One region of the Paraburkholderia sp. J12 genome, then DNA from elsewhere that is predicted to be linked to it. Evidence: predicted binding sites of a transcription regulator. Region 1 holds the regulator's gene; the other holds the start of a gene.
The links. The regulator LexA, encoded in region 1, represses DNA repair genes until DNA is damaged. The targets are predictions, from matches to a motif close to ACTGTATNNNNATACAGT.
Positions count from the first base shown of each region.

Region 1 (3,517 bases):
CGGCACCTTGTCCGAACGCGGACGATAGAAGTTCTTCGCGGCGATCTCCTGGCCCTGTTCCGAATACAGGAACTGCAGGTAAGCCTCCGAGACCTTGCGCGTGCCGCGCTTGTCCACCACCTTGTCCACCACCGCCACCGGCGGCTCGGCCAGAATGCTCACCGAAGGCACCACGATCTCGAACTTGTCCGGACCGAACTCCTTGAGCGAGAGAAACGCTTCGTTCTCCCATGCGATCAGCACGTCGCCGATGCCGCGCTGCACGAAGCTCGTCGTCGCGCCGCGCGCGCCCGAATCGAGCACGCCGGCATTCTTGTAGAGCTTCGTGACGAATTCCTTCGCCTTCTCGTCATTGCCGCCCGGCTGATGCTCGGCGTAGGCCCAGGCCGCGAGGTAGTTCCAGCGCGCGCCGCCCGAGGTCTTCGGATTCGGCGTGACGATCGAAACGCCCGGCTTCACGAGGTCGTCCCAGTCCTTGATGTGCTTCGGATTGCCCTTGCGCACGAGGAACACGATGGTCGAGGTGTACGGCGAGGCGTTGTCGGGCAGGCGCTTTTGCCAGTCGGCGGCCACGAGGCCCTTCTTCGCCAGCGCGTCGATGTCGTAAGCGAGCGCGAGCGTGACGACGTCGGCCTGCAGCCCGTCGAGCACCGAGCGCGCCTGCGCGCCCGAGCCGCCGTGCGACTGCTTGATCGTGAGCGTCTCGCCGGTCTTCGCCTTCCAGTCCTTGATGAAAGCGTCGTTGATGTCCTGATAGAACTCGCGGGTCGGGTCGTAAGACACGTTCAGCAGCGACGTATCCGCATGGGCGGCCGGCGCCAGCGCAGCCATGCCGGCGAGCGGCGCGAGGCCGATGACCAGTTTCGCGGCCAGCGTCTTCAGCCAGCCTGCTTTCCCCGTATTCCTGTGACCCATCCACTTTCTCCGTGTTGTCGTATGTGGTTGCCGCTAACGATGAGGGGAAGTCTAACGATTGGCTTAAATCATTAAAAATAATGTTTGCTCATTTTTTAATACGTAAAAGTGGTAAGGGCGGACGGCGCGTCCGCGCAGACGCGTTTTCGTCCGTCTGGACGCCGGAGTGCGGCGTGTTAGCGTCGGCCAAATGGAGAAGTTCAAGTAACACTTGAAAAGCGCCGAATACTGTATAAAAATACAGTCACCTGTCTATCCATACAGTGGCGCCATGACCAAACTCACCGCACGACAGCAGCAGGTTTTCGATCTGATCCGGCGCGCCATCGAGCGCACCGGCTTCCCGCCCACCCGCGCCGAGATCGCGGCCGAGCTCGGCTTCAGCTCCGCAAACTCCGCCGAGGAACATTTGCGCGCGCTGGCACGCAAGGGCGTGATCGAACTGGCCGCAGGCGCGTCGCGCGGCATCCGTCTCATGCCCGGGCCGGACGACCTCCCGCACCAGTTCACGCTGCCGCACGCCAGCATCATGCAGCTCTCGCTGCCGCTCGTCGGCCGCGTGGCGGCGGGCAGCCCAATCCTCGCGCAAGAGCACATCTCGCAGCACTACGCCTGCGACCCGGCGCTCTTCTCGAGCAAGCCCGACTACCTGTTGAAGGTGCGCGGCCTCTCGATGCGCGACGCCGGCATCCTGGACGGCGACCTGCTCGCGGTGCAGAAGAAAAGCGAGGCGAAAGACGGCCAGATCATCATCGCGCGCCTTGGCGACGACGTGACCGTCAAGCGCCTGAAGCGCCGCCCGAACGGCCTCGAGCTGATTGCCGAAAACCCGGACTACGACAACATCTTCGTCGAAGCCGGCAGCGCGGAATTCGCGCTGGAAGGCATTGCGGTCGGCCTGATCCGCCCCACCGAATTCTGATAACCGAACGCTAAACGCTGTCTGGAGGGAGTTATGGAACGTCTTGCCCGTCTGCTGCCCTTTCGCCAATTTGGCCGCCTGCGCCATCTGCGCGGCCTCGCCGACTGCGCGGCACGCAATGCGCGCGCAACGGCCGCCGCGTTGTCCGGCTCGCTCTTCGAGGCCGCCGATCACGAATCCGCGGCACCTTCGGGCCCGGTCGATCTGCCGCCGCTGCCTTCCGCCCAACCGGCGTTCGCGCGTGTCTCGCTCAACAGCGCACTCAATCATGCGGATCCCGAGCGCCGGGCGCCGGTACGCGTCTATCACGGGCAATCGCGCCTGATCATGGTGGGTACCGTGGATGCGGTGTGCCGCATGATCGACCGCTGCATCGCGGAACAGCAAGCCGATCCGTCGGCACTCGCCCGCTAAGTGGAAGAATTCGGGATCGTTTCGGCGCAGGCACGGTCAACACGACGTGTCCTATTGCATCGGGCTGATACCCGAATTGAACGATGACTGAATCCGTTTCGAAGAAAAACTGGACCCGGCCCGTCGCTATCGTGCTGATAGCGCTGGCGATCGTGGCGGCACTGGGCTACGGCTATGCCTCGCCATATGTGGCGCTGAATCGCCTGAAAACGGCCGCCGACGCGCGCGATGCGGCCACTCTGAACGAATATGTCGATTACCCCGCGTTGCGGGCAAGCCTGAAACAACAGGTAGGCGAGCTGTTGCAGCGGCGCATCGAGGCGCAGCACAGCAGCAATCCGCTGTTGCTGTTCGGTGCGGTGATCGGCGCGGCACTCATCGGCCCGCTCGTGGACGCGTACGCGACGCCCGACGGCGTAGCGGCGCTGCTCAACGGCATGCCGCCCTCGGGCAAGCCCGGCGAAGCGCCGCCGCCGGCAGGGACCACGGACGCTAGCGCCACGCCGCCAGCACCCGCCCCCGTCAATACGCCGGACAATTCCGGCACGCCTGCTGCTTCGGCCACGACGGCCGCGCCGCCGGAAAGCGAACAACCGGCATCCCGGCCGCAAACCACGGCGGGTTATCGCAGCCTCAACGAGTTCGTCGTGACGTGGCAGCGCAGCGCGAACGGCGAACGTTATGCCGCCGTCCTGCAGCGCCATGGACTGTTTTCGTGGAAGCTCGCGGCCGTCGAACTGAACGATTCCGGTCAATGATGCCGAAAGTGCATTAGTCGCACGCGGCAAAGTCCGAGGTCGAACTCAGGCCGCCGCTTGCGCCTGCTGCTTCTGCTCCGCTGCCGAGGAACACGCCACGAGAATGCTGCACGACACCCGGTCGAGCAGCAGCGTGTTGCCCGCGCCCATCCACCAGCGCGAGAGCCCGGTGCGGCAGCGGTGACCCACTACCACCAGATCGGCATTCAACTCGTTGGCCAGATTCGCGATCTCGTCGATCGGATGGCCAAACGCGAAATGACCCTGCGCGTGCACGCCGCGCTCGGTCAGCCAGTCCACCCCTTCCTGCAGGATCTCCCGGGCTGTCTCTTCGAAGCGGCCGCAGGCCACGTCCGTGAGAAGCCCCGCGCTCTGTGCGATCGTCGCACGCATGTCGACCACCGAGAGCAAATGCGTTTCCGCTTGCAGATCGAGTGCGAGATCCGCCCCGCAGCGCAGTGCCTTGCGGCCTTCGCGCGAGCCGTCGTAACAAAGCAGAATTTTCTTG
Region 1 is NZ_CAJMZC010000001.1:394,619-398,135, forward strand. Features, by position in the region: gene U5760_RS01820 (sulfate ABC transporter substrate-binding protein) at 1-915, opposite strand, end outside; gene lexA (transcriptional repressor LexA) at 1,187-1,837, shown strand; gene U5760_RS01830 (hypothetical protein) at 1,871-2,251, shown strand; gene U5760_RS01835 (DUF2939 domain-containing protein) at 2,335-3,009, shown strand; gene U5760_RS01840 (universal stress protein) at 3,055-3,517, opposite strand, start outside.

Region 2 (3,517 bases), on a different contig from region 1:
TCGCAGAGCGTGCGCACCGCGACGGTGTAGCTCATGGTGCGGTGGCGTCGAGCGCGAGCGGGGCTGCCGCCCAGCGCACCTGGAGCACGGTCACGGGGATGGCGTGGGCCGCGCAGTACGCGAGCCAGCGGCGCTGGTTGTCCTGCAGGCGGTCGCCCGGGCCTTTCACTTCGATCAGTTCGTAGCGCCGCTCGGCGGGCCAGAAGCGCACGAGGTCCGGCAGGCCCGAGCGGTTCGCGGTGGGGTCGCGCAAGAGCCGCTCGAACCATAGCCGCAGATGCACGGCCGGAAAGCAGTCGAGCGCAAGTGTCAGCAAGTCGCGGCTCAACGCGGGCCATGCGACGAACGGCGACTGGACGCCGCTCTTTTCGATGTAGCGCCGCTCGATCGTTTCGCGGTACGAACGGGTTTCGAGTTCGGCGAGACAGGCCGCGAAGCGGTCCGCGCGACGGGTGACGAAGTCGGCGGCGTGCAGGTCGGCGGGGCCGCGCTGGAACGGGTGGAAGAACGCGCCGGGCAGCGGCGCGAAGAGCGCGGGCCAGCACAGCAGGCCGAAGAGACTGTTGATGAGCGTGTTCTCGACATAGAACACCGGCGCTTCGTCCGATGCCAGTGCGAGACGCGTGGCTTCCTCCACGCGCAGATCCGCTTTTGCCTCGGGCAAGGTCAGCTCCGCCATCGCGCCGGTTTGCGCACTGGCCGCACCCTGTGGGCTGGGCGAGCCGCGTTGCCGTTGCAGACGGCCAAGCGTGCGCGCCGCGCGCTGCGCCTCTTCTTCGTTGACGGGCGCGGTAGCGATGGCTCGGGCCAGCGCGGTCGCTTCGTCGCGGCGCCCGAGTTGCTCCAGCACGCGCACGCGCCGGTAGCGCGCCTCGGGGTGTCCGCAGTCCAGATAGGCGCGCAAGGCCAGTGCCGGTTCGCGGGCGCGCTCGGCCGCCTGGCCCGCCGCGTGGCGCACGCGGTCGTGGCGCGTGCGCAGCCACGCGTTGTCCTGCGTGCGGGGCGCCAGTGCGTCGAGGGTATCGAGCGCCACGGCAATCGTCTCCGGAGCGGTCTCGAGCCGTTCGCGGCAGTCGCGCAGCGCGAGCCAGGTGTCGATGTCGTCGCGATGGTGGAAGGCGCGCGAGGCCGCGTCGAAGGGCACGCTTTCGTAGCGATAGATGCCGAGATCGGCCAGCACGAACTCCGACCAGTCCTGCCGCAGGTTGCCGAAGAACATCAGGCGCAGCCGTTCGCACAGCGGCGCCGCGGCGAGATGGAACGCCGTATCGGCCGACTCCGGGAACCACGCGTGCCAGCCGCGCGGCGCGGGCGCCGCGTCCTCCAGCACGGCGAGGGTGGCCGCACGCGTGGCGCGCACATCGACGGCGATGCCGAGCGAGACGGCCAGCGCCTGCAAGTCCGCTTTCGTGACGAGCGGCGCGAGCGCATCGAGCGCGAGCGTGGGCGCTTCGTCGATCCAGCCCTCGGCCACGAGCGCCGCGGCCGCGGCGCGCGGGCAGCCGATCTCGGCATAGTCGAGGCGGCCCGCGCGAAAGTGCGGCCCCTTGCGCATCAGCATGCGCACGAAAAGGGCACGCGAGGCGCGCGGCAGCGTGCCGAAGCGCTGCGCGAAACGGGCTTCGCCGGTGTCGAACAGATCGGCGCAGCGCGCGGTCAGCCAGCCGAGCGCGCGCTCGAAATTGGCGAGGTAATAGAACGGATCGGGAGAGTCGGGGATCACGCGCGGCACTGTATGGATATACAGGTACGATGATAGCAGGCCCGCGTGCCGCGAGGAGGGTGCGCGCTGCGGGACGCGCAGGGCCCTTACGCTACAATTGCGGCAGCCTGAATACGGATGAGCGATGAACAAACGGAAAGCGTGCTTCGTCGGCCTTGCGGCCGCTGCCTCCCTGCTTGCGGGATGTGTCTCGATGTACCGCAACCCCAGCGCATGCGAGGACGAGATGCAAAGCCGCCTTGCCGAAGTGTCGCCGGGCAACAAGCTCTCCATTGCGCACAGTGCCGTGTCGTACCGCGGCCAGCGCGTGGTGGTGGAAGGGGCGCTCGCCAGGCCGCCTGTCACCGCTTCTGCGGCTGCGGCAGCTTCCTCGGCTTCGGCCGCCGTGGAGGCTTCGGCGGCCGAGGCAGCGTCCGGTGCGATGGCGGTGTCGACGGCTTCGGCTACGGCGGCGGCTTCCGCTGCTTTAGACGCTTCGTCCGCTTCGTTCGGTTCGGGGGCGCTCGCACTCGCGCCGCAGGGCGCCTCGGCACCGGTTGCGGCGAGCGGCGCGGCGGTGGCCGCCGCGGCATCGGCCGCCTCGGCGACCAAAGCGACCCAAGCGGAGCCGAAGCCCGCCACGCCGGTAGCGGCGCTTGCCCAGAAGCTCGGCATCAAGAAGCCCACCTTCACGCAGACGGCCGCCGAATGCATGTTCAACGAGTCGGGCCTCGTCTCGTTCCGCTGGCTCGCACCGCCCGCATTCGCCAAAACGACCCCCGACCCGAACGCCTCCGACGACGAGTGATGCGGCTCGCCGCCGCCTGAACGTTGTCCGGCGTCGCGGCGCGCCGGACCTCGCCTCCACGCATCTCAGAACGCGAAGAACGGCCCGGCGCCCGCGGGCGTTTCCTGCGCCTCGATGGCCGTGTACACGCGGCGTCCATAGAAGAACGACAGGCCCCAGCCGAACATGCTGCCGTTGTAGCCGGCGAGATCGTCGAAGGCCCAGTTGCCGGTGGCGACCAGCGTCTGTTCGCTCGTGATGGAGAACGCAACGGCGACTGTCGTGCCGTCCGTGCCGGCTATCGTCGCCGAATCGGTTTGCGGCGAGGCCGGACAGAACCACACGCCGCAGCGCGTGAGTGTCGTGCTCGAGAAGAAGTAGGCGTTCGAACCGCTGTCCAGATAGCTTTGCGAATAGACCGTGCCGTCCGGGGCCGTGGTTGTGACGAAGCCGCTGACCGTATCCGCGTGCAGCACCGTTGCCGATCCGAGTTCGTTGTCGGCCTGCGTGCCGATGCCGAAAGTGAGCGAGCCGTTGGCTGTTGCCGTGCCGTCTGCCGCGATGGCGGGCAGGTCGATGACGACGCCGTTGTTGTCGCTCGAAAAGGCGGCCACCGGATTGCTGACCTGCTGGGCCAGCGGTTGCGCGGTGGCCGTGCAACTGCCTGAGGCGCAGGCGTAGTACCACGGCGAAAGCGCTTTGTTCACGCAGCCTGCTCCGCAGTCGGCGTTGAAGACGCCCACGCCGAGAATGCCGTTCGCGTGCAGCGCCGTCGCGCTGTTCATCGCAACGCCGCTGCTGCTGCAATTACCCGGCGCCGCGGGCACCGACGGGTCCGCGATCACCTGGATGGGCAGCGAGGCCGCGGTTTCGCCCGCGAGTTGCACGTCCGCAAGACGCACCGCCCCCCAGGTGTAGCCCGTGCCGAAGACCGCGCACTCGCCGGCAGGCGCACCGGCCGACCCGCCCGATCCCGCGGGCACGCCCGGCAGCGCAAAACCGGCCGGCAGTGCGGAGGCGAGCAGGCG
Region 2 is NZ_CAJMZC010000009.1:287,192-290,708, reverse strand. Features, by position in the region: gene U5760_RS20545 (ATP-dependent DNA helicase) at 1-35, opposite strand, end outside; gene U5760_RS20540 (VRR-NUC domain-containing protein) at 32-1,723, opposite strand; gene U5760_RS20535 (hypothetical protein) at 1,848-2,510, shown strand; gene U5760_RS20530 (DUF3443 domain-containing protein) at 2,576-3,517, opposite strand, start outside.
Region 2: U5760_RS20540 (VRR-NUC domain-containing protein) is a predicted target of LexA. The motif match lies at 1,731-1,748, and genes of this name have one in related genera.